Regions from separate parts of the Candidatus Dorea massiliensis AP6 genome, predicted to be linked through region 2. Evidence: a T-box and tRNA genes for the amino acid it is inferred to sense, from the RefSeq annotation. Region 2 holds a T-box; the other holds one or more tRNA genes.
What was found. A T-box is a leader RNA that pairs with one kind of tRNA and senses whether it is charged. The one in region 2 lies ahead of pheS (phenylalanine--tRNA ligase subunit alpha), so its partner is inferred to be a tRNA-Phe.
Positions count from the first base shown of each region.

Region 1 (18,200 bases), on a different contig from region 2:
GGGGGCGCGTCCCTATATGGCGACCACCAAGGGGCCGCGGGTCTATACCGAAGCGCAGTTTGAGCCGGACTGCTACATTATGTTCGGTAAGGAGAGTGCCGGTATTCCCGAGGAGATCCTTCTGGAAAATCAGGAACGAGCTATCCGTATTCCCATGCTGGGCGACACCAGATCCCTGAACCTGTCCAACTCCGTGGCCATCGTGCTCTATGAGGCCCTGCGCCAGAATGATTTCCCGGGCATGCGCCTGGAGGGACACCTGACCAGATACGATTGGAAATAAAGAGACTGAAAAGGAATAAAGGCAATGAAAAAGCATTCACTTCGGATGAAAATGGCATATCGGTTGGGAGCAGCCGCCCTTGCGCTTTCGCTTGGGTTTACTTCCTATGCAGTGCCGGATCAGAGCGACGTGGATGATATCCAGAACGAGATCGATAAGACGCAGGACGAGATTGACAAGACCCAGAGTGAGATCGATGCTACGAAGGATAAGAAGGACCGGCTGCAGCAGGCCAAGTCTGAGATGGAGGATTATCTGAAGAAGCTGAACCAGCAGTATTCCAGTCTGGAGAGCCAGATTTCCGAGTTAAATAAGCAGATCGAAAACAAAAAAGCGGAGATTGAGCAGGCGAAAGGAGAGCTGGAGGCGGCGAAGGCCACCGAGGAAAAGCAGTATGCGGACATGAAGGCGCGGATTCAGTACATGTATGAGAATCCTCAGAGCTCCTTCATCGAGATTCTGCTGGAGTCCGGCGATTTTGCCGGCGCCCTGAACCGGGCGGATTACGCGGCGCGGATCAGCGCCTACGACCGGGATATGCTGGAGGCTTACGCGGCCCACAAGGCCGAGATTCAGGAGCAGGAAGAGAAGCTGGAGGCTGAAAAAGAAGCCCTGGACGAAATGCAGGCTTCCGTAGAGAAGAAGCAGAGTGAGGTATCCGCCCTGGCCAGCAGTACATCCGGTAAAATCAGTCAGCATGTCAGTGATATCGCAGCAGCCCAGGCCGATCTGGACGGCAAGAGCAATACGCTGGCAGGCCAGCAGGAAGTGCTGAAGCAGCTGATAGCAGAGAAGAAGAAAATCGAGGCTCAGATCGAGGCGTCAAAAGCAGCCGAGATCATTGGTTCCCTGGGCGATGTAACCGGTGTAAGGACCACGGATTTGGAATATACCCAGTATGGCGCGTACAGCGCAAGTGACGATGAGGTAAAGGCGTTGGCGACGCTGATTTACTGCGAGGCAGGTAACCAGGGGGCGGAAGGCCAGCTGGCTGTGGGCGCTGTCGTTATGAACCGTATCCGGGATCCCCGTTTCAGCCAGGGCGATATCATGAGCGTGATCCGGGCTTCGGGTCAGTTCTCTCCCGTTACTTCAGGCCGTTTTGACCTGATGCTGACCGACGGCGCGGATTCCGTCACCGAATCCTGCTATAATGCTGCCCGCCGCGCTATCGCGGGCGAGTCCAACGTGGGTAACCGGACCTTTTTCCGGACTTATGCCAATTATCCGTCCTTAAGCGGACTTGTAATTGGCGCGCATATTTTTTCCTATACCTGGAATTATTCATCCTGACAATGAGGTCGATGCACAGAAGAAAAATCTCCTGTGCAACGGCTTTTTTTGTAAAAAATTAAAATAATCATACATAACCTATTGACAAAGTAGGTTAAAGGGCGTATGATTGCAACATCAAAACGACGTGAACAGTAAAAAAGGAGGATTATTATGAGAAATTTAAAATGGCTGAAGAAATCAACCGCATTACTGCTGACCATCGCACTGGCAGGAAGCCTGGCAGCATGCGGAAGCAAGGCAGACGAGGCTCCGGCAGCAGAGACCACACAGGAGACTGAGGCAGCTGCAGAGGAGACCACGGAAGACGCGGCAGCTGCAGAGGAGCCGGTGGCTGCAGAGATCGACAAGGACGCATTTGACGCGCTGCTTGCAGAGGGTATCGTAGCAGACGACGCTGACATCGCAGCAAGCGAGTGGGCTACCGCAGTAAAGGAAGCTGGCGTACTCCGCGTAGGCGGAACCAGAACCTCTTTCCTGTTCAGCCAGCTGGATGAGACAGACAACGGCATCCGCGGCTTTGATGCAGGACTGTATCAGCTGCTTGCACGCTACATCCTGGGCGATGAGAGCAAGTATGAGCTGACACAGGTAGATTCCAGTACCCGTGAGTCCGTTCTGACAAGTGATCAGGTAGACGCTGTATTTGCTACTTACTCCATCACAGACGCACGTAAGGAAGTCATTTCTTTCGCCGGACCTTACTACACATCCAAGCAGGCAGTCCTGGTAAAGGCAGGCAATACGGATATCACTGGCGTAGACGACCTGGCTGGCAAGATTGTAGCGACACAGTCCGGTTCCACGGGCCCGGACATCCTGGCTGAGTACGCGCCGGAAGCTACCGTTCAGGAGTTTGCCAACGACCAGGAAGCGCGTACCGCTCTGGAGCAGGGTCGTGTAGACGCATACGTAACTGACTACACACTGCTTCTGAACGCCATCGTAAAGAACCCGGGTGTTTATGAAATCGCGGGCGACACCTTCGGACCGGAGGACAACTACGGTATCGGACTTCCGCTGGATTCCGACGGCGTAGCATTTGTCAACGACTTCCTGAAGAAGATCGAGGACAATGGAACCTGGGCACAGCTGTGGAAGATCAGCCTGGGCGACCGCACCGGCATCGAGACCGTACCGGAGGCCCCGGTAATCGAGTAATTGAACCAAAGCCTAAAATAAAGACAGGGAGAAGGACCTTCAGTAGTTCTGAAGGTCTTTTTCCGCAGGAGGAATCCATATGGGTATTCAGGAACTTCTTTCCCAATACGGAGACAAATATATACAGGCACTGTTCGTCACCTGGAAGCTGACGGCAGTGTCCTTTGTGATCGCATTTCTGATAGGCATTCTCATTACCGTCATGCGGGTATGTCCCGTGAAGCCGCTCAGGTGGGTCGGAGACTTCTATGTGCAGATCTTCCGGAACATCCCGGGCGCGACCCTGCTTATTATGCTGGTCTACGCGCTGCCCTATCTGAATATGGTGCTTTCTTATTACACCTGTGTGTTGACGGCCACATCCCTGCTCCCGGCGGCGTTTTGCTCCGAGTACCTGATGGCCGGCATGAATACGGTGAGTATCGGACAGATCGAGGCGGCGCGGGCCCTCGGTATGTCCTTTGGCAAGATTCTGAAAAATGTAGTCATTCCCCAGGCCCTTCGTTCCAGCGTGCTTCCCATGACCAATCTTCTGGTGGCGACCATGCTGACGACGGCGCTGGCTTCCCAGGTGCCCATGAACCCCACGGATCTGACCGGTCTGGTGTCCCATATCAATACCAGAGCTGTGGGCGGCGTGACGGCTTTCCTGATTTCTGCGGTGCTGTACTGCGCGACGGCCGTGGTGATCGGACAGATCGGCAACCTGATTGACAGGAAAGTGAGGATTTTGCGATGAACAACGGACAGACATCCATACGGGACGCGCTCTACGAGGCGCCGGGCCCGAAGACACGCAGAGGAATCGCGGTGGGCACCGTGGTGGTGCTCCTGCTTCTGGCGGTGCTGATCTACGGCGTCATTCATCAGTTTGCCATCAACGGACAGCTGGACGCCAGATACTGGTCCTTTTTCACCCGGTATACCACATGGCGGTTTATTGGAAATGGTCTTGCGGGTACTCTGACGGCTGCGCTGACGGCAGGCGTGATCACATTTTTCGCAGGTCTCCTTCTGATGCTTGGCAGAATCAGCGGCGTCAGGCCCCTGGAATGGCTCTGCACAGCGCTCATCGAGTTCAGCCGCGGCGTGCCGACTCTGCTGTTTATCTATTTCTTTTTCCTGGTGGTGCCCCAGTTTGGCATTAAGCTTCCGCCTCTCTGGAAGATTGCCACGCCGGTGGCCATCTCCGCGGCAGGCGTGGTGGCCGAAGTGCTTCGCTCCGGCGTCAACGCGGTGCCGAAGGGACAGACCGAGGCGGCAGTATCTCTGGGTATGCGGAAAAACAGCGTCTTCTTCAAGATTGTATTTCCCCAGGCCCTGCGTTATGTGGTTCCGGCCCTGATTTCCGAGGTGGTCATCGTGCTGAAGGATACCACCTTCGCTTATGTGGTAAACTACGCGGACCTGATGCAGAACGCAAAGGTACTGATCAGCAATTACGACGCGCTGCTTTCGGTTTATCTGGTGGTTGCAATTATCTACATTTTGATCAATTATATATTAAATAAGATTTCTGTGGCCATTGCCGGAAGAGGAAACAAGACAGAACCCGTGAGGAGCAGATAAGTTATGGAAGAGAACAGAACTACAGTAAATAAAGTGCCGGTTATCGAACTGCGGCATGTAGATAAACATTTCGGAGAGCTGCACGTATTAAAGGATATCAATTTATCCGTGAAAAAGGGCGAGGTCGTCGTAGTCATCGGCCCCTCCGGTTCCGGTAAATCGACCCTGTGCCGGACCATCAACCGCCTGGAGACCATTGACTCCGGAGAAATCCGCATCGACGGAACGAAGGTTCCGGAGGAAGGACGTAAGCTGGCTGAGCTTCGCTCCCAGATCGGCATGGTATTTCAGTCCTTCAACCTGTTTGCCCACAAGACCATTCTGGACAATGTGACCATCGCGCCGATAGATGTACTGCATAAGCCGAAGAAAGAGGCCCGGGAGGAAGCCATGGAGCTTCTGAAACGGGTCGGCGTAGACAATCAGGCTGCAAAAGTACCGGCTCAGCTTTCCGGCGGCCAGCAGCAGCGTGTGGCCATTGCCCGCGCTCTGGCTATGCATCCCAAGGCGATTCTTTTTGACGAGCCCACCAGCGCCCTAGATCCGGAGATGATCGGCGAGGTACTGGACGTCATGACAGAGCTTGCGAAGGAAGGCATGACCATGGTGATCGTCACCCATGAGATGAATTTCGCGAGAAAGGTGGCCGACCGGGTCATCTTCATGGACGGCGGCAGCATCATCGAGGAGGGCGCACCGGAGGACTTCTTCGGGCATCCGCAGACCAGGCGGGCTCAGGATTTCCTGAATTCAGTGAAGGCCCATTAAGGCTTCGGTTACGGACAGAAAAAGGGAAGAGAGGAACTACACATGTGTGAATTATTTGGCCTGAACAGTGCCGAAAAAGTAAAATGTAACGAGCTTCTGGGAACCTTCTTCAGCCACGGAGAGACCAATCCGGACGGCTGGGGACTGGCCCTCTTTGACGGCAATTCCGCGTCCATTGAGAAGGAACCCATTTCCTCTGCGGAAAGCGTCTATCTGAAGCATCGTCTCAGCGATGAGATCGTCGAGGACGTGGTTCTGGCCCATATCCGCAAGGCCTCCAAGGGCGGACTGGAATATAAGAACTGCCATCCCTTCAAGAGACGGGACACCTCCGGACGGCTGTGGACGCTGATTCACAACGGCACCATTTTTGAGAGCGCCCGGGTGGACGCCTACATCGGGAAGCAGCACGGCGGTACTGACAGCGAGCGGATCCTGTACTACCTGATTGACCAGGTGGACGCGGCCATCGCGAAAAAGGGCGGGGCGCTGACGGATAAGGAGCGCTTTGAGACGGTCAATCAAGTGATTCGCGATATTACGCCGGAGAATAAGGTTAACCTGCTGATTTACGACGGCGACCTGTTCTACGCTCACACGAACTTCTATGAGACCCTGTTCCGCCTGCAGAAAGGCGACACCCTGGTGGTAGCCACCAAGCCCCTGACCGACGACCCGGCCTGGGAGAAGGTCCCTATGAGCACGCCGCTGGCTTACCGGAAGGGCAGGCTGGTCTTCGAGGGAGAGAAGCATCCATTCGAATTTATTGATAAGGTGCCGCGGGACAGCGAATATAACAAACCGCTCTAAAAATGCCATTTAAAGTAAAAAATTGCTTGACAAACATAATCCTATAATTGACAAGGGTATATTCGTCTCCGGCGGCCTGATTTCGATCTTTTCCGCGTCATCGTCAATCGGCGTACCGGTTTGATACGGTGATGACGGAGAATGCGTAAGTGAAATAAAAAAGATTTTGCCTTTGGACAGAATCTTTTTTTGTGCAAAGAATTGTGAATATTGTCGCTGGAATGTCGACAGATGCTATATCTAATCCTTAAAAAACATTTCCAATGTCTTAATTGAATTGACAGTGGCGAATTGTTTAAAAGGCTATTTTAAAACGAAAAAAAAATAGGTATACTTGGATTCATAAAACACCAGATGAAAGGAGGGGAGTAAAATGAAGCAGTTTTTGTTAGCATCGCACGGGAAATTTGCAGAAGGAATTTTAGGTTCATTTCAAATGATTTTGGGGGACGCTCCTAATATTACTGTCTTATGTGCATATACAAAAGAAAACGAAGAGACCCTGGAGCATACAGTTAAAAAAATTATTTGCGAGCGGAACAGGAAAGAGGATTTGATCGTTGTCACAGATGTATTCGGCGGAAGTGTAAATAATGAATTTATGAAATATTTGAATGAACCGGGAGTTTATCTGGTGACCGGAATGAATTTACCGCTGCTTCTGGAGCTTTATTCTAATCAGAATATGGAAAGCAGAGATATGATTCGTCTGGCAATAGCGTCCGCGCAGAATAATTTGAAGTTTTGTACGGATTTATTACAGGTAAAGGGAGAAGAGGAAGAATTTTAAAGAGGTGTAGCAGATGATTAAATTATTTCGAGTGGATTTCAGGCTTCTTCATGGACAGATTGCATTTGGCTGGGCCAATATGGTGGGAGCAGATTGTATTCTGCTGGCCAGCGATTCTCTGATTCGGGATGAGGTGAGAAAGAGCGTTGTAAAGTTAAGCAAACCCACAGGAGTAAAACTTGTTATTAAGAGTTTAAATGATTCTGTCGAGGCTTTAAACAGCGGCGTTACAGATAAGTACAAACTTATGGTAATTGTGGAAACCGTAAAAGATGCGGCTTATCTTGCAGAAAAGTGTGAATGTTTTAAAAGCTTGAATATCGGAAATACTCCGCCGATTCCAAATTCGGAAACAATAGGGTATGCAGTTCGCTTAACAAAAGACGATAAGCTTCTAATTGAAAATATGAAGAAAAAGGGATTAGAAGTTGAGGTTAGACACAATTCAAGTGATAAAAAAATTGTGTTATAAAAAATAAAGGGAGGTAGTAAAAATGACAGCGCTATTATTAGCAATCGCAACTTTTTTTTCTGATGTAACACATATGTTTACATCATATCTGGATCGTCCCATTATTATGGGGCCGATAGTGGGGCTTATTATGGGGGATTTGCAGACCGGGTGTATCATTGGTGCGTCCCTGGAACTGTTTTATGCAGGCGCTGTTCCTGTTGGAGCATACTGTCCTCCGGATTCGCTGGTTGGCGGCGTGCTGGGAACAGCATTTGCAATTAGTCTTGCATCTACAAGTGAAATGGCCCTTACTATTTCGCTTCCCATTGCTCTGTTTTCTCAGATGGTTGTCAATGCCTTGCTTTCAGCTGTAAGCTTAGTAGTTCGGTTGGCTGATAAATTTGCATTGGAGGGAAATGGAAGAGGAGTATCCTCAGTTCTGTTTATCTGCGGCGGGCTGCGAAGTCTTGTAAAGGCTGCCATTGTATATTTTGCATTTGCCTTGGGAAGCGATAGGGCTATGCTGCTGTTGGACAAGATTCCAGAGGTTATAACTCAGGGAATGACAGTTGCCGGCGGTCTTCTTCCTGCACTTGGTATTGCAATGCTGATTAAAATTATGATGAATGAAAAGGTTGTTCCCTATTATTTTCTTGGGTATTTACTGGCGGCATATTTGGGAGTGCCCGTTTTAGGTATTGCACTCTTAGGAATTATTCTTATTATTACAAAATTTGATTTAAAAACTCTTTTCTCAGAAAATGCGGTAGAGGAGGTAGCAGATGATGACTTCTAAAGAAGAAAATAAAACAAAGGGTATGTTGACAAAAAAGGATTTGGACCGCATGGCTTGGAGATCTATGACCTATGATTACTGTTGGCATTACGAGCGCGGCGGTAATATGGGATACAGCACAATGATAGGAGGCGTCCTGAAAAAAATATACAAGGGACAACCGGAAAAATATAAGGAAGCGCTGAAAAGAAATCTGGAATTTTTCAATATTACGGCTATGTTCGCACCTTTTGTAGGCGGCGTTGCAGCCTCTATGGAAGAACAGAATGCAAAAACGGAAGGTTTTGATACAGGAACAATCAGTGCAATTAAAACAGCCTTAATGGGACCATTAGCAGGAATTGGCGATTCTATTTTTCTGGGAACGCTCCGTGTTATTGCAATCGGAATCGGTGTCAGTCTGCTTTCCCAGGGAAATGTTGTAGGAGCGTTTCTATATGCCCTGATTTTTAATATTCCGAATGTATTAAGCCGTTTTTTATCAGCAAGACTGGGATACCGTCTGGGCGTGGACTTTTTAACCAAGATTCAGAACTCTGGAATCATGGAAATCGTCATGACGGCAGCAGGAATTTTAGGAATGATGGCAATCGGAGGAATGAATTATTCTATGGTTTATACATCGCTGATTCTTCCGATTGGAACAGGTGAGAGCGCAACAACCTTACAGGCTATTACAGACGGAATTATGCCGGGCTTAGCCCCGTTAGGATTTACATGGCTCTGTTATTGGCTGATGAAAAAGGGGATTAATATTGTCGTTTTATTGGTTCTTATTATTTTGTTATGTATTGCATGTGTGGCGCTTGGGATTATGGGTTAAAAAGGAGGAAGTAAAAATGAATAGCAGAGAACTTAGAACAGCAGCGCTTCAGGCAGCTGTCCGCGGGGCGGAAAGTATTGATGAGACGCAAATTCAAAAGGCGATTGATGCAATCATAGCGTCAAAACGGGTATTTGTAGCAGGAGCTGGCAGGACATTGTTGTTTTTAAAGGCGCTTGGTATGAATCTGATGCAGATTGGAAAGCTGTCTTATGCTGTAGGTGAAATTGCTACACCAAGTATCCGGAAGGGCGATGTTTTGATTTGCGCATCCTGGAGCGGGACTACACGAGTTACCAATATTTTTGTGCAGCAGGCGAAAAAAGAAGGCGCTACCATTATAGCCTTTACTGCTCATAAGGACTCTCCGCTGGGTGAAGCTGCGGATATTTTGATTGAAATTACTGCAGAAATGGATCCGGAGGTTGTTAAAGAGCATGAAATGTATAATGGCTATACATTTGATCATATTGTAGTGCCTCTATATGATTGCCTGGTGGCATCTATCCGCCAGCAGGCCGGAATTCCAGGAGATATCATGCACTATAATCATGCAAATATGGAGTAAGCGGGGAGAAGAAAAATGCCATTGATTACAATTCATACAGCACAGAGGCTGACAAATGCTCAGAAGGAAAATCTGAAATGCGGGCTGGGGAGGATTATTACAATAATTCCGGAAAAAGAAGAACGAATGCTAATGGTGGATATCGGGGATCAGCATGATATTTATTTCAGAGGGAAAAAATGTGAATCTGCAGCTTTTGTTGAGGTGCGTGTAAAGGGACGGATTGATTTACAGATAAAGTCTGAGGTTACAGAAGCAGTCTTTGAACTTTTAAAACAACAGGCCGGAATTGAAAACGATGAAGCATACCTTTGCTTCCTGGAATTTGAAAACTGGGGATCCAGAGGAATATTAAAGTGATACGTTTAATTGCAGCAGATTTGGACGGGACCCTATTGTTTCCTGATTCCAGCCTGTACAGCGGGATATTTTCAATGATTCGGGACTGCCGCAGGAGAAACATAGCATTTGTTATAGCCAGCGGCAGAGACCCGAAAGATTTATGCAGAATTTTTTCTGAAGTACTGGAAGAAATTTTTTTTGTGGCACAGAATGGAACCTGTTATTTTATGAATGGCTGCTGGAATCAGGTGTCTTCGGTGCCGGAGGCCATCAGCTTGGAAACCCTGGAATTACTGAAAGAATGTCAGAAGGTATATCCTGTTGTAGATACCTTGGACTGCAGCTATGTAGATGCAAGGGGAATAGAATTTTTTGACTGGCCTCCTGCAAGCCTTTACGTGCATATAGAGGATGATTTGAGCGAGGTTGTGAAAAGGGAGCAGATACTCAGGTTCCGAATATACGGGAAAGAGCATACATATCCTTTTGAAATCGAGCAGATAAAAAAGCATATAAAGGGTCGTGCAGCTGCAATTAAACCCTCGCCAGACTGTATGGATATTCTGAAAACGGGAACAAGCAAAGGAGCCGGGCTTTCTAAAATCCAAAGCTTATGCGGTATTACCGCAGAAGAAACAATGGTATTTGGAGATTATTATAATGACATTGAAATGATGAGAGCTGCAGAATACAGCTTTGCGATGAAAAACGGTGTGGAAGAAGTGAAAAGAGTATCTCATTATTTGGCGGGAAGCAACGCGGAAAATTCCGTTTATCATATTATACAAAGCTTTTTACAGGGTGATAAACTGGAACGCTGGTTAAAGAAATGAGGAAAAGGAGAATTTATAAATGGTAAAATTTGCGACGGTAGGCGCAGGTTGGATTGTAGACAATTTTATTGAAGCAGCCAGGGCCTGGATGCCGGATTTGGTGCATGAGGCAGTATATTCCTTTCGGAAGGAGGAAGCTGAAAGCTTTGCCGCAAAGCATCAGGTGAAAAAAATTTATACAGATTTGGACGAACTGGGAAGGTCGGATGTGGATTTTGTATATATTGCAAATCCCAATGCTCTGCATTATCCTACTTCGAAAAAGCTCTTGGAATATGGGAAGCATGTCTTATGTGAAAAAACCTCAGTTGTTACTTCGGAACAGCTTGAAAGACTTTATCAAATTGCAGATGAGAACCATGTTGTCTTTCTGGAAGCAATGAAGACGTTATATATGCCGCAAATGCAGCAGATTTGCGATGCAATAAAAAAGCTTGGAAACATTCATATGGCGAAATTTGATTTCTGCAGGTTCTCTTCAAAGTATCCGGCATTCTTACAGGGAGAAAAGCCTAACATTTTTAATCCTGCACTGGCAGCCGGGGGCTTGATGGATATGGGAATCTATAGTGTATATCCTGCTATATATTTATTCGGCGTTCCGCAAAAGATTGACGCGCAGGCAGTGTTTATGTCAACAGGTGCAGATTTGGCTGGAACAGCGTTATTTGATTATAAAGATTGCCATATAAATATTTGCTGGTCTAAGGGAAGTACTTCTGGTCATGACACCACGATTCACGGAAGTGAAGGCGTACTGCATATCGAAAATATGGAGCATATAGGAAACGTATATATTCTTTATTCAGACGGACGCCGGGAGGATATTGTATGCTGGGATGATTCAGAGCTTGCTATGAAGTATGAGGCAAAGAAAATGTTGGATTTAATTACAGATTTTGATTCAGGGAAAGAGTTTTATCAAAGCTTTCGAGAGTGTACCAGAAAAGTGATTGCGGTCATGGAACAAATACGTGAAAAAGCAGGCATTTGTTTCCCTGAGGAATGTTACCAGATATAAATGGGGAGATAGCATCAAAGCGGAAAAGGATTTCTTATTTTCTGCTTTGGTGCTATACTGTGTTTTAAGAAGAGGGATGTGGCATGTATGTTCAAACGAAAAAAGAATTGTTAGATTATATCGAGCAGTGCACTATGGACTTTCAGACGGAGGCGCTTCATAGATATTCGGCCAATTATATCAGCAGGGAGAAAAACATAAGCCGTAATTTAGTGAGTCAATATTTGAATGAACTGGTAAAGGAAGGGATCTTGATTAAAATTAATTCAAGACCTGTCTATTTTATGCACAGAAAAAGCCTGGAGCGTTTATATGATGTTAAAGTTACAAAAAGTCTCTTTTATTCTATAGATGAATTAATGGAGATGCTGCTGCGTTCAGATTACTGTCAGAAGGATTTTGGCAAAGCAATAGGAAATCAGCTGAGTTTAAGCTATAGTGTGGAACAATGTAAAGCGGCTGTAAGGTATCCGCCCTTTGGACTTCCAATTCTGATTGTTGGTTCTACAGGGACAGGAAAGTCTTATTTCGCACGGCTGACCTATGAATATGCTGTGAACAACAAGTTGATTGATGCAGCTAGTAATTTTTATGTAATAAACTGTTCGGAATTTAAGAATGATTCAGATAAGCTTGGCAGGCTCGTATTCGGAGAAAACCAAGACGGCGAGGAAAGAAAAGGAATGCTTGAGATGGCAGACGGCAGTATTCTTTTTTTTGATGAAGTGCATAATCTGGCTCCTGATTTTCAGGAACGTCTGTTTATCTACATGGATAATGGAAGATTTCAGCGTATTGGCGAGAAGGATCGGTGGAGAGCTTCTTCTGCCAGGCTGATTTTTGCAACCACCAAAAAGCCAGAGGAAGCGCTTTTAAAGACCTTGCTGCGCAGAATTCCATTCGTAACTCAGATGCCGGATTTGGAGGAACGCTCTTTAAATGAAAAAGAAGAACTGATCATTTTTTTCCTGAAAAAAGAAGCAAAACGAATAGGAAGAGAAGTTTATTTCAGCAGGCAGGTGCTGAATATTCTTTTAAATTACGTTTATAAGGAAAACGTTGGCGAATTGGAAAATGTTATCCGTATGTCCTGTGCGGCAGCATATCTGAACAGCACAGACGACGTAAAGCTTCAGATCATGTCCTATCACCTGCCGGCTACTCTTTTGTCTGATATAAAAGCAAGCGTGGAAGTGGAGGATGGCAAGGAACCTTTGATTTACCTGGCGGATTTTCAAAGAGATGTATCTATGGATCGAATGACTTCTTTATTTGATGATCTGCTTAATACATTTTTGAAATATGCAGAAAACGAAATCAGTTTTGAGAAGTTTTTGGAAGCAGGTATGGAACATATTTATGCCTACTATGACTATATTGTTTTTGAGCGGTGTTACAGTGATGTGAAAGTCAAAGCAATTATAAAAGTACTGTCTTCTGTTTTTGAGGAAATAACGGACAAATATGCAGTGGTGATACCTGCAAACTGCGGTTTTGTTCTTTCCAGAAGCATCTATACGATTACACAGTTTTACGCGTCTCTTGAACTGTGGGAAAAAAGACGGCTTGAGGATTTAAATCACTGTCTGGAATGGCTGCACAGTAAATTGCCTCAGGAGACAGCAGTGGCTGCTGAAGTTTCAAGTGCAATAAAAGGAAATCTTGATTTACAGTTAAATCAAATCAGCGAAATTTTTTTAATTCTGAATATTAAAGCATATAATCGCAAGCTGGAGCTGAATGATACTCTGGGAATTATTATCAGTCACGGATATTCTACGGCCGGCAGCATTGCAGATACATGTAATCAGCTGCTTCACTTTAATATATTTAATGCAATTGATATGCCTTTAGATACAAAGGTGTCGGAAATTGCTTTGAAATTAAAGAAGTATATTTTAGGACATGCAGGATACAGAAATATTTTACTTTTGGTAGATATGGGTTCGCTGGAAGAAATCGGGAAAGAACTGGAGGATATTCCTAACATTAAAATAGGAATTATCAATCATATTTCCACGCAGCTTGTTCTTGAGGTGGGAAGTAGAATTTTGCAGCGCCAGCCTATGGATAAATATTTGGAGGAGGTTTGCAAAGAAGTACATTCTTCTTGTAAAATTATCAGCACCGAGAGAAAGATTCCTACTATTTTATTTACAAGCGAGCTGGGAAATGAAGCTGCAGAACGTATTATGAAGCTGTTTCAGCATGGCTTTTTCGAAAAACGGCATATAAATTTAGTCTTGTATGATTACTATGAACTGTTGAAAAATCAGGAAATCGCTCAGGTGTTTTCTAAATATCATATAGTGTGTGTGGTTGGTACGCTGGATCCAGGCTTTAAAGATGTTCCATTTATATCCCTGGACGATCTGGTTACTAATAAAGGGACGGCTTATCTGGAAAAAATATTTGTCCCTTATTTAACAAAGAAAGAAATTGATTTTTTGGAAGAAAAAATTGTAGAGAATTTTTCGCTTCAAAATGTTGTAGAAAGTCTTACTATTTTAAATGCAGACACACTCCTGAGTTTTGTCGTTAATGCAATAAAAAGATTGCAGGCATTGCTGGAATGTGATCTGAACAATAAAACCATCATAGGCCTATATGTGCATATTTGCTGTCTGGTAGAACGTTTAGTGACCAAGGCAGTTATTGAAGCCCGGCCAGGTGAAAAGGAATTTATACGAAAAGAAAAACAGTTTGTGTCTTATGTAAACAGTGCTTTTCGTGAAATTCAGCAGCATTATAAAATTCAATTGCCTGATGGAGAAATTGTATTTTTGTATGAATACATAAGTCATAATGAAGAATAGGTTTGTTGACAGCCCTTATTTCAGGAGTATCTCAAAGTTTATGTAAACGTTCAAACTGATGTATTTTAAACTTATCAGTGCGGAAGGAGATTTGGACATGGTTCTCTCATATAGTTTAACCCTTCAAGATTGATAGGCAGAGAAGCTGAATAGGTAAAGTCTGTTTTTTGTGGTAAAATTACACAAAAAACAGTCGATTTTGCGTGGATTTGAAGGCAAAATTAGTCAAAACATAAAAATTTCAAGGAGAAATTGCTTTCTTTTTCATAAAATCCCGTCTTTGACACTTTGAAGAAGAATAAACAGCCATAAAGCCTAAAAATGCAGGCTTTATGGCTGTTTCGGCGTTTGCATCGATATGTACTATATTTTTTCTTTGGAGTGAGCTGCCTTTTTTGTGTTTGATATAATGCTCCGCATGGAACTTTTGGTTATGAATTCGAAGTCTGTTCTAAATTTAAATGTATTGTGAAGAGCATCTGTCAGTTTTGTCCGTTTATAAGCCGGTATATACCCGTTATCCTTGCTCAACAGTGTCATATTCATTTCACGTAGAGTTTCCAGGATCTGATTGCAGGTAAATTCCTCTCCAAGCTTCTTCTCCAGTAATCTATATACTAAAAGGCTGATGTAGCAGGTTAGAAAATGTGCTTTGATACGATCATCTCTCTGCACATAAACAGGTCTGGCTTCAAAATCTGATTTCATGATCCGAAAATTCTCTTCAATCTCCCAGCGTCGTTTGTTGATTTTGATGATCTCAGAAGGATCATCTTCCAGGTTGGTTACGACAGCATAGAACCCGTCATACATGGCTTCTTCCCGGATGCGTTCTTCATCCAGGGCATACAACGCTTGATCGGCAATCTCGCCATCGGGTGTGACAGAAGTTTTATGGATGAATCGTGCCGGATCGTTCTGGTTCTTCCCACGTCTGCATTTTCCGGGTCCCTGTATCATCTTCATTGCGCGCTCTACCTGGCGTCCCCGAATCTTCTGCTGATAGGCCTTGTATTTCGGTGAATATGTTACGATGATCGTCTCATTCATACTTCCGGTCACAAGAGGGACTTCCTTGTAATAGATGGTATGAAATACTTCAGGGTCTGTTTCATCCAGTGTCCTGAGATCGATCATCTTGTTGGAACCGGGGAGCCTGAATTGAGTAGGGTTCAGAGCAATCTCACGATCTTCCTGTTTCATTTTCTTCAGGGAGTACGTGATCACATAAGAACGGTTGCCAAAGCTGTTAAGAAAACGATTCTTTACACTGCCCAAACCGGCATCAGAGCAGAAGATGAATTCGCTGCAATCGAAATCCTTTATTACCTTTGTTTCTAATGGCTTCAGTGTGAGTTGTTCATTCTGATTGCCGGGGAAGATATCAAAAGCAAGAGGAATACCGTCGGCATCCATAAAAAGCCCCATAGTGACGATGGGATTGGGCCGGTGTTCTTTGTTTTTACCATACTTTTTATCTCCGCTTTCTTCCTCAATCTCGAAATAATAATTCGTACAGTCGTAATACAAGATTTTTGTGTTACGGTGATGCACAAAGTTAGAATTCCGATAAAGTTCTTCCTGAATGTAATCTGACTCTTCTGCCATAACAGAAAGAGCGCGGTAAACATTCTGCAATGAATACTTAGGTGGCTCCAAAAGAGAATGACAGAATGAATAACTGCTCATCTTGCTGGAAGGGGCAAGTATTCGTGCATAGATCAGATCGGTGAGGATTGCATGAATGTCATACGTGAACCTATGACGGTTGCGAATGTTTCTGCAGATGTTGTCAAAACGCAGTTCAGAGCACAGCTGCTGCAAAAAAAGATATCCGACATTAAATAAGCGTTCCTCCTCCAAAGGGATACGGGCTACTTGAGAGAACGTAACCGATATCTGTTCTTTTTGCTGGTTGTAGAGAGTGGTTTCCTTTGCAGCTTCAGCTCTTGCCCACTCCATCATTTTTTCTTCATTGCCGGAGAACTTTTGTAAAAGTTCATTATATTTCCCCAGTTTCTTATAGATACGGGAAGAGGGTTTGCCGTTTGCCTTCCTGAAAGATTGGTAAATATAAACATCTTTATTGTTTTTACTACCGGTAATGTTTACGTACATAATGCATTCCTCCTTCTCCTTATTATAACACACAATTACAGACAAGTGCAGATAAAATCGTAAAATTTGACAAAAAAATAAGCCACAAATGGCTTAAACAAAGGGTTTTTTAAAGATGAATAAAAAAACAAGTGTCAAAGACCCGCGAATATAACAAACCGCTCTAAAAATGCCATTTAAAGTAAAAAATTGCTTGACAAACATAATTCTATCATGTAGAATATCACTGTTGTGACACATGAAAGTTATGTGAAAGCAATTTGCCCAGATAGCTCAGTTGGTAGAGCAGAGGACTGAAAATCCTCGTGTCACTGGTTCGATTCCGGTTCTGGGCATGCATTGAGCACTTGGTGAGCTATTCTCGAACTTAGTGACCATGGTGTTTCTATGTAAATATTTTCATAGCGTTTGCGGGTGTAGTTCAATGGTAGAACACCAGCCTTCCAAGCTGGATACGTGGGTTCGATTCCCATCACCCGCTTATTTTTATGCCCAAAATTAGAATAGAGAGACTCGGAGCCTTCCGGGTCTCTTTTTTATTAAAAAAACATGGATTGACGGTACCCTCACATTGCAGTAAACTAATCGTAATTGAAAGGCTACAAACAAAAGGCTATAAAATAAAGAAAGATGCGACAAAGCAGTTGCCGGGCTGAAAGTCGGCAATTTGTGAGTAGAAGGAGGACGCAGCTATGGCAATTTCATATGGAAAAATGGTAATCATCGGCGCCGGTAAGGTGGGAAGCGCGATTTTGAATTCGGTTCTGCGGATGAATATCCTGGATGAGATCGTGGTGGTGAACCGCAACCAGAAAAAGGCCCTGGGCGAGGTGCTGGACGCCAGCCACACCACGGCGTTCGCCTACAGCGCCAATGCGAATATCCATGTGGGCGGCTACGAGGAGTGCGCGGACGCCCAGATCATCGTGGTGACTGCAGGTCCCAGCATCCAGCCGGGTAATTCCCGTGACCGTATGGTGCTGCTTGAGAAAAATGTTAACGTCATGAACGATATTATGGAGCAGATCACCCGCTATACCCGGGAGGCCATCATCATCGTGGTGTCCAATCCGCTGGACATCCTGACCTACATTGCCCAGAAGAAATTCAACTACCCGGCCAATAAGATCTTCGGCACCGGCACTTTGCTTGACACCGCACGCTTCAATAAGATGCTGGGCGACCTCTGCGGCGTGGACGCCAAGAATGTGACCGGTTTCGTGCTGGGCGAGCACGGCTCCACCTCCTTTATCCCCTGGAATACCGTGAATATCGTGGGCGTGCCATTTTCAGAATTTGAGAAACAGTTTGAATTAAAGGAAAAACTCGACAAAGAAAAGCTGCTCCACGACACCAAGGTCATCGGTCTGGACATCGTGGAGCTGAAGGGCTACACCAGCTCCGGCGTGGCCTTAAGCGCCTGCCGTCTGATCGGCAGCATCGTCCGCAACGAGAAATCCGTGGTGCCCGTCTCCACGGTGCTGTCGGGCCAGTACGGCCTCACCGGAGCAGCCATGAGCCTGCCCTGTGTCATTTCCAAGAACGGCATCGATCGGGTACTGGAGCTGCCGCTGGATGAACAGGGAAAGAGCGATCTGCAGAAATGCTATGAGCATTTGCGGACGGCTATCGAGAGCGTGTATACAGAAGCATGAGTCATTAGGTACCGCCAGTCATAAAGAGGACTGGCGGTAATTTTATGTAACAGTTTGATTGCTATAAATTTATGTACTACTAAGAATTTCTCAGGAGTTA
Region 1 is NZ_CAXTKW010000015.1:19,671-37,870, reverse strand. Features, by position in the region: gene ACESZP_RS14925 (tRNA (cytidine(34)-2'-O)-methyltransferase) at 1-283, shown strand, start outside; gene ACESZP_RS14920 (cell wall hydrolase) at 308-1,576, shown strand; gene ACESZP_RS14915 (glutamate ABC transporter substrate-binding protein) at 1,730-2,737, shown strand; gene ACESZP_RS14910 (amino acid ABC transporter permease) at 2,817-3,476, shown strand; gene ACESZP_RS14905 (amino acid ABC transporter permease) at 3,473-4,306, shown strand; gene ACESZP_RS14900 (amino acid ABC transporter ATP-binding protein) at 4,310-5,074, shown strand; gene ACESZP_RS14895 (class II glutamine amidotransferase) at 5,117-5,884, shown strand; gene ACESZP_RS14890 (PTS sugar transporter subunit IIA) at 6,258-6,674, shown strand; gene ACESZP_RS14885 (PTS sugar transporter subunit IIB) at 6,688-7,146, shown strand; gene ACESZP_RS14880 (PTS mannose/fructose/sorbose/N-acetylgalactosamine transporter subunit IIC) at 7,169-7,924, shown strand; gene ACESZP_RS14875 (PTS system mannose/fructose/sorbose family transporter subunit IID) at 7,911-8,747, shown strand; gene ACESZP_RS14870 (SIS domain-containing protein) at 8,764-9,315, shown strand; gene ACESZP_RS14865 (hypothetical protein) at 9,331-9,675, shown strand; gene ACESZP_RS14860 (HAD family hydrolase) at 9,672-10,490, shown strand; gene ACESZP_RS14855 (Gfo/Idh/MocA family protein) at 10,510-11,511, shown strand; gene ACESZP_RS14850 (sigma 54-interacting transcriptional regulator) at 11,595-14,327, shown strand; gene ACESZP_RS14845 (IS1634 family transposase) at 14,691-16,445, opposite strand; tRNA gene ACESZP_RS14840 (tRNA-Phe) at 16,708-16,780, shown strand; tRNA gene ACESZP_RS14835 (tRNA-Gly) at 16,856-16,926, shown strand; gene ACESZP_RS14830 (L-lactate dehydrogenase) at 17,138-18,100, shown strand.
Region 1: it has a tRNA-Phe gene. The T-box ahead of pheS (phenylalanine--tRNA ligase subunit alpha) is inferred to sense a tRNA for this amino acid. The anticodon was not compared.

Region 2 (8,591 bases):
TTTCTTTCAAGGAACAGATAAGGAATTATTCCGAGACAGAAAGGAATTTAAGGGCTCTATTTTAAAGCAGCTTGAGGATGTATACCAGTTTATTGATTTAATTAATAAAACGAAAGCAACATTTTCAGGACTGGATCGAACTGATAGAAGAGATTACCCGGAGGAAGCAGTAAGAGAGGCTTTACTGAACAGCATCGTTCATCGAGATTACTCTTTTAGTGGAAGTAATCTGGTCAATGTCTATGAAGACAGAATCGAACTTGTTTCTCTTGGAGGACTTGTATCCGGTTTGGAGCTGAAATCCATTTTTCTTGGTGTCTCACAATCGAGAAATCCGAACCTTGCGGCTGTTTTCTACCGCATGAGATTGATTGAGAGTTATGGTACAGGAATTGGAAAAATTGAGCGCGCGTATAAAGCTTGTCCATTTCAGCCAGAGTTTGAAACAGCAAAGGGTGTTTTTCGGGTGACACTTCCGAATAGAAATGAGCAGCCGGAAATGGATGTCCGGGTATCTGATAAAGCGGACAGAGATATTTCACTGAATGAACAGAAGTCGCTTATTCTTCAATATGCACAGGAAAACGGCAGTGTTACAAGAAAAGAAGTCGAAGATTTGATTGGCGCAGGAACAACAAAGGCGTTCCGATTGCTCAAGGAGCTTTGTGAGATTGATAAACTTGAGCAAAAGGGAAGCGGAAAGCTGAGTACCTATGTTATCAAATAAGTACTTGACATCTTCGCCCGTAAAGGTTTAGAATAATCCTTGATATGACAAATGCAACGAAGGTGCACAGTAACCTTTCTTCTTCTTTCAGAGAGAGACCGTCAGCGGCTGGGAGCGGGCTTAAGTTCAGGAGAGAGTGTGAAATTCCCACCGGAGCAGCATCGCTGAAGAGATTTGGTAGGCGGTGACGCAGCCTGCACGTTACGCAGAAGATGAGAGCCTGTCCGAGAAGCATGGAGACAGGAATCAGGGTGGTACCGCGGAATATATATGCTCCGTCCCTACTATGTGTAGGGATGGAGCTTTTTTGCGCGTTTGCATTGAGAAGGGCAGGCAGTTTCAAAAGCAGGCAGTTGGGTGCTTGCACACAAATGTCTGCTTTTGAAATTGCCTATGCGGCGAAAGCCGCGAGTTTCAGAAAGCGATAGCTTTCTGAAACTGCCCTGGAGTACACGTCCCTCAAAAACCAATAATTCAGGAAAGGTGAGAACAATGAAGGAAAAACTGCAGAAAATCCGGGAAAATGCCATTGCACAGATTCGGGAAGCAAAGAATCTGAACACATTGAATGAAGCCCGCGTGGCCATTCTCGGTAAAAAGGGTGAACTGACCAGCGTATTGAAGAGTATGAAGGATGTGGCTCCGGAGGACAGACCGAAGGTAGGCCAGCTGGTGAATGAGACACGCGAGGAAATCGAGAAGGTTCTGGAAGAGGCCAAGGCAAAGATGGAGGCCATGGTCCGCGAGGAGAAGCTGAAGGCAGAGGTTATCGACGTAACCCTTCCGGCCAAGAAGAATAATGTAGGTCATCGTCATCCGAACACCATCGCGCTGGAAGAGGTAGAGCGTATCTTCATCGGCATGGGCTACGAGGTAGTCGAGGGACCGGAGATCGAGTACGACCTTTACAACTTTGAGAAGCTGAATATTCCGGAAGGACATCCGGCCAAGGATGAGCAGGATACTTTTTATATTAATAAAAATATCGTGCTGCGGACCCAGACTTCTCCGTGCCAGGCGCGTGTAATGGAGCAGGGCAAGCTTCCTATCCGTATGATTGCGCCGGGACGTGTATTCCGTTCTGACGAGGTGGACGCAACCCATTCCCCGTCCTTCCATCAGATTGAAGGTCTGGTTGTGGACAAGAATGTTACCTTTGCGGATCTGAAGGGTACACTGGAGGAGTTTGCCAAGGAGCTGTTTGGAGCAGAGACGAAAACCAAGTTCCGTCCCCATCATTTCCCGTTTACGGAGCCCAGCGCCGAGGTAGATGTAAGCTGCTTCAAATGCGGTGGTAAGGGCTGCCGGTTCTGCAAGGGCAGCGGCTGGATCGAGATCCTGGGCTGCGGTATGGTGCATCCTCATGTACTGGAGATGTGCGGGATCGATCCCAACGAGTACACCGGATTTGCCTTTGGTGTAGGTCTGGAGAGAATTGCGCTGCTGAAGTATGAGATTGATGATATGAGACTGCTGTATGAGAATGATATCAGATTCTTGAAGCAGTTTTGATAGCAGTGAGCCGTGCTGTTTCATTTTCTCGAGCGCAGCACGGGGAACGTACGTGATAGAAAGAGAGGAAAACAAAATGGATACATCTTTATCATGGATTAAAGCATATGTGCCCGATCTGGATGTGACGGCCCAGGAATACACCGATGCGATGACACTTTCCGGAACTAAGGTGGAGGGCTTCACCAGACTGGACGCAGATCTGGAAAATATCATCATTGGTCAGATCGTAAAGATTGAGCAGCACCCGGACGCGGATAAGCTGGTAGTATGCCAGGTTAATATCGGAGAGGCAGAGCCGATTCAGATCGTTACAGGCGCCCCCAATGTAAAGGAAGGACAGAAGGTTCCGGTGGTTCTGGACGGTGGCCGCGTGGCCGGCGGACATGATGGCAAGATGACTCCGGGCGGAATCAAGATTAAGAAGGGAAAGCTTCGTGGCGTGGAGTCCAACGGTATGATGTGCTCCATCGAGGAGCTGGGTCAGAGCCGGGAGATGTACCCGGAAGCGCCGGAATACGGAATCTATATTTTCCCGGATGACGCAGTGGTAGGCGAGAGCGCTATCCACGCCCTGGGTCTGGACGACGTAGTGTTTGAGTACGAGATTACCTCCAACCGTGTGGACTGCTACAGTGTCATCGGTATTGCCCGAGAGGCTGCAGCGACCTTCCGGAAGAAGTTTGTACCGCCTGTGGTAACCGTAAAGGGCTCCGGCGGAGATGTCAATGATTATATCAAGGTAGATGTAAAGGATGCGGATCTCTGCCCCCGTTATTGTGCGAGAGTGGTCAAGAATATCAAGCTGGCTCCCTCACCGCAGTGGATGCAGCGCAGACTGGCAGTCAATGGCATCCGTCCCATCAATAATATCGTGGATATAACCAATTATGTAATGGAAGAGTATGGCCAGCCCATGCATGCCTACGATCTGGATACCATCGCGGGTCATCAGATCCTGGTACGCCGGGCAGAGGAAGGCGAGAAGTTTGTGACTTTGGACGGCCAGGAGCGTACCATGGATGAAAATGTCCTGATGATCTGCGACGGCGAGAAGGCTGTGGGAATCGCAGGTATCATGGGCGGCGAGAATTCCATGATTACCGATAATGTAAAGACCATGCTCTTTGAGGCAGCCTGCTTCGATGGCGTAAATATCCGTCTTTCCGCAAAGCGTATCGGTCTTCGTACAGATGCTTCCGGTAAGTTCGAAAAGGGACTGGATCCGAATAATGCACAGGCTGCCATCGACCGTGCCTGCCAGCTTATCGAGGAGCTTGGCGCCGGTGAAGTGGTAGACGGCATGGTAGACGTATACAATGGTAAGAGTGAGCCTTCCAGAGTGGAGTTCGACGCAGACAAGATCAACGCCTTGCTGGGAACCGATCTGACCAAGGAGCAGATGCTGGATTACCTGAAGCTGGTCGAGCTGGATTACGATGAGAAGACCAACGAGATCGTAGCGCCCACCTTCCGTCAGGATATTCACCGTCTGGCTGACGTGGCAGAGGAGGTTGCACGCTTCTTCGGTTATGACAATATCCCGACCACTCTTCCGAGAGGAGAGGCGACCACCGGTAAGCTTCCGTTCAAGCTTCGGGTGGAGGCTGTGGCCAGAGATATCGCGGAGTTCTGCGGCTTCTCCCAGGGCATGACCTACTCCTTCGAGAGCCCGAAGGTATTTGACAAACTGCTGCTTGAAGCAGATGATCCCATGCGTCAGGCGATTAAGATCTCCAACCCGCTGGGCGAGGACTTCAGCATCATGCGTACCACATCCATGAACGGCATGCTGACATCCCTGGCGACCAACTACAACCGCAGAAACAAGAACGTGCGCCTCTACGAGCTGGGCAACATCTACATTGCAAAGGAGCTTCCGCTTAGCGAGCTTCCGGATGAGCGGATGCAGTTCACTCTGGGTATGTACGGTGACGGCGACTTCTACAATATGAAGGGTGTAATTGAGGAGTTCTTTGAAAAATTAGGTATGCGTGATCGCGTACATTATGATCCGAAGGCAGGCAAGAATTATCTGCATCCGGGCCGCCAGGCAAACATCTACTATGATGAGAAGCTGGTAGGTTATCTGGGAGAGGTCCATCCGGTAGTGGCTGACAATTACGGCATTGGTGAGCGCGCTTATGTGGCAGTTCTGGATATGCCGGTGGTAACTGAGATGGCCACCTTTGACCGCAAGTACGAGGGAATTGCCAAGTTCCCGGCAGTGACCCGTGACATTTCCATGGTCATCCCGAAGGATGTGCTGGCAGGCCAGATTGAGGAGGTCATTGAACAGAAGGGCGGCAGCCACTTAGAGAGCTTCAAGCTGTTTGATATCTATGAGGGAAGCCAGATTAAGGAAGGCTACAAGTCTGTGGCTTACTCCATTGTATTCCGCGGCAAGGACAAGACTCTGGAGGAGAGTGATATTTCCGCAGCCATGAAGCGGATCCTGAAAGGCCTGGAGGGTCTGAAGGCAGAGCTTCGTCAGTAAGTTGATACTGTAAAAAACTTACAGGGCATCGATTCCCCGGAAAATGGGGTCGGTGTCCTGTTTTAGGCTGACAGGATAAATGCGGCGTGGTATAATGAGCGAAAGAGAGTCAACATACTCGTATGATTGACGAAAAATAAGACAAATGCGGGAGGGAGTACTTATGCAGATTGGTATTGTAGGAGCAGGCATGACGGTGCCCTGGTTTCTGGAGGCGGCAAAATTGATTCCGAAGATGGAAGTGCGGGCTTTATTTGCACGGAAAGAAGAAAAACGTAAGGAGATCTGTGAGAAGTATCAGGTTCCGGTGGCCTATGACAGTTATGAGAAGCTGTTAGCGGATCAGTCGATTGATGTATTGTATCTTCCGGTGCCCAATCACCTGCATTACAGCTTCACAAAGCAGGCCCTGGAGGCAGGGAAGCATGTGATTCTGGAAAAACCATTTACGGTGACCTATGAAGAGGCGAAGAAACTGGCAGAGCTGGCCCGGGCAAAGGGGCTGGTTCTCTTTGAGGCTATTACCAATCAGTACAATGCCAACTATGAAAAGGTTCGGGAGCTGCTTCCGGGTCTGGGCGATGTGAAGATTGTGCAGCTGAATTTCTCCCAGTATTCCAGTCGCTATGAGGCATTCAAGCAGGGGAACATCGCGCCGGTATTCGATGCGGCCAAGGCAGGCGGCGCGCTGATGGACCTGAATGTATACAATATTCATTTTGTGGTGGGCTTGTTTGGCGAGCCTAAGGCAGTTCATTACTATCCGAATATGGAGAAGGGCGTGGACATGTCAGGCATTCTGGTTATGGAATATCCGACGTTCCAGTGTGTCTGTGTGGCAGCCAAGGACTGCGGCGCGCCTTTGTCAGTGAATATCGAGGGTGATAAGGGCTGCATGTTCAGCCATTCCAATTCCGGTCGGTTTGAAGAGTTCAGTTATCAGGAAAATAAGCAGGAGCCGATACATTACGAGCTGGCCCGCCGGGACAGCATTTTCGCGGAGGAGCTGACGGCATTTACCGAATACTATGTAAATAAAAACCAGGCGGAGCTGGACAGACGACTGGAACACAGCCTGCGGGTTATGAAGGTCCTGGATGCAGCCCGTCGGGGGAGCCGTTCCTGACTGATATATGGCAAAAGAGCGGAAGGGAAACAGAAACTGCTTTACGCGGACTGAAAAAAGCAGTAGAATAGAAAAATGTGTACGGACATACGGGGAGGGACAACATGTTTTATTCGATTCACAATAAAGAAATCCGGGAGATCAGTCTGGAGCAGCTGGATTTCCATGATATCTGCGTGGGTTATCTGACGCTGGATGAATTGAAAAGCTGCTATCAGGAGCTGGGACTTTCAGAGGTGGCGGTCAAGGACTGTATGACAGATTTCACCCATTTCCGAACCAGTATGGATGTATACGACGAGTTCAGCTTCGGTATGATCAATATCGTGGATATCCTGAATTTAAGCACCAGGCGTAACCGTATCGGTTTTTTCATCAAGAAAAATCTGTTCGTGGTGGTGAAGATCATTGACAAAGAGGACAGTATCCGGCAGATGTTCCTGGACGCCATTGGTCGTTTCCGGCAGAATGCCACCATGGAGAAGGTGATCTACGGTGTGCTGGAGCGCCTGCTGTCCAGCGGCAACCGCGGCCTGGTCATGACTGAACGACAAATCATTGCCATGGAGCGTGAAGTGGTCAACGGCAAGGTGGATCCGGAGCTGAATACGGAGATTTTCGATCTGCGAAACCGCCTATCGACTCTGAAGAACTATTATGAGCAGCTCATCGACATCGGAGAGTCCCTGCAGGAGAATGAAAATGATTTGTTCGAGGAAGAAGATCTGCGTTATTTCAAGATTTTTACAGACAAATCCGAGCGTCTCAGCAATAACACCCAGCTGCTCTGTGACAATCTGATTCATCTGCGGGAGGCCATGGATGCCACCCTGAACTACAACCTGAACAACACCATGAAGCTTTTTACCATGGTGACCATCATCTTCCAGCCGCTGACTCTGATCGTGGGCTGGTACGGCATGAACTTCAAGTATATGCCGGAGCTTGGGTGGAGGTTCGGATATCTGTATGTGATCGTGCTGAGCATTGTGGTGGTGGGCGCGATTTTGTATTGGTTTAAGAAGAGAAAGTTCTAAAAATGATATAAATCTATTCAAAGGACAGGAATTACAGCATGAAAACAAGCGATTTTTATTACGATTTACCCCAGGAGCTGATAGCCCAGGATCCGCTGGAGGACCGCAGCAGCTCCCGGCTTATGGTACTGGATAAAAAGACAGGCAGTGTCGAACACAAGATCTTCCGGGACATCATCGACTACCTGAACCCGGGTGACTGCCTGGTGGTTAACAACACAAAAGTTATACCGGCCCGTCTCCTGGGAGTCAAAGAAGACACCGGCGCGCATATCGAAGTACTGCTCCTGAAGCGTAAGGCCGACAATGTATGGGAGACTCTGGTAAAGCCCGGAAAGAAAGCCAGACCCGGCACGCGTATTGATTTCGGCGACGGCCTGCTGAAGGCGGAGGTTATCGACGTGGTAGACGAAGGCAACCGCCTGATCCGTTTTGAGTTCGACGGCATCTTCGAGGAAATTTTGGATCAGCTTGGACAGATGCCGCTGCCGCCTTATATCACCCATCAGTTAAAGGATAAGAACCGTTATCAGACCGTCTACGCCAAGCATGAAGGATCTGCAGCGGCGCCCACTGCAGGACTCCATTTCACACCGGAGCTGCTGGAGCAGATCCGGGCCAAAGGCGTAAAACTGGCCCATGTGACCTTACATGTCGGTCTTGGTACCTTCCGTCCGGTCAAGGTGGACGATGTAACCCAGCATCATATGCACTCTGAATTCTATATGGTAGAAGAAGACCAGGCCAAGCTTATCAACGATACCAAAGCCGCCGGTGGCCGCGTCATTTGCGTCGGCACCACCAGCTGCAGAACCCTGGAATCCGCCACGGACGAAAACGGTATCCTGAAAGCAGGAAGCGGCTGGACCGAAATCTTCATCTACCCCGGCTACCATTTCAAGATCATGGACGCCCTGATCACCAACTTCCATCTGCCTGAATCCACCTTGCTGATGCTGGTGTCTGCATTTGCAGACAAAGAAACGATTATGAAAGCATATGAGGAAGCAGTGAGAGAGCGGTATCGTTTTTTCAGCTTCGGCGATGCCATGTTTATACAATGACACCGGAATGTTACAAACGTAAACTTTATAAAAAATCAGCAAAATAAGGTTTGACACAAGGTTTTCTGTACGCTAAAGTTAAGTTATCAAAAGGAAAGGAGCTACGGAAATGCCTGAAATATCAACGTTCTACGGTATCACAATCAGGATGTTCAATAAAGACCATCAGCCGCCACACTTCCACGCAGAATACGGCGGAAAGATGGAATCAATCGACATCAGGACAGGACGGGTACTTGCAGGTAATCTCCCCAAAAGAGCCCATAAGATGGCTATGGAATGGTGGGAGATACACCGAGACGAACTGTTGGAAATGTGGGAAACCAAACAACTAAACAAAAAGCTGCCTCCCCTCGAATAGAGGGGCTGGTAGCCACAGCATAGATGGAGGTGGTATTGTGGATGGCGTACTGAAAAGAGTAACACCGCTGGAAGATTTCATACTGGAGGCAGAGTTCACGGGTGGAGTGGTAAAGCGGTACGATGTAAAACCTCTGTTTGATGAAATCCCGGAGTTTGAGAAAATGAGAGACAATCCAGAGCTGTTCTGCAGAGCGGAAGTAAGCTGTTGTGGCTACGGCGTAGTCTGGGATGATACGCTGGATCTGGCAAGTGAGGAACTGTGGGA
Region 2 is NZ_CAXTKW010000001.1:211,126-219,716, reverse strand. Features, by position in the region: gene ACESZP_RS01290 (RNA-binding domain-containing protein) at 1-727, shown strand, start outside; T-box leader at 775-1,013, shown strand; gene pheS (phenylalanine--tRNA ligase subunit alpha) at 1,220-2,239, shown strand; gene pheT (phenylalanine--tRNA ligase subunit beta) at 2,316-4,736, shown strand; gene ACESZP_RS01275 (Gfo/Idh/MocA family protein) at 4,900-5,862, shown strand; gene ACESZP_RS01270 (magnesium transporter CorA family protein) at 5,967-6,899, shown strand; gene queA (tRNA preQ1(34) S-adenosylmethionine ribosyltransferase-isomerase QueA) at 6,938-7,963, shown strand; gene ACESZP_RS01260 (DUF4160 domain-containing protein) at 8,073-8,324, shown strand; gene ACESZP_RS01255 (DUF2442 domain-containing protein) at 8,362-8,591, shown strand, end outside.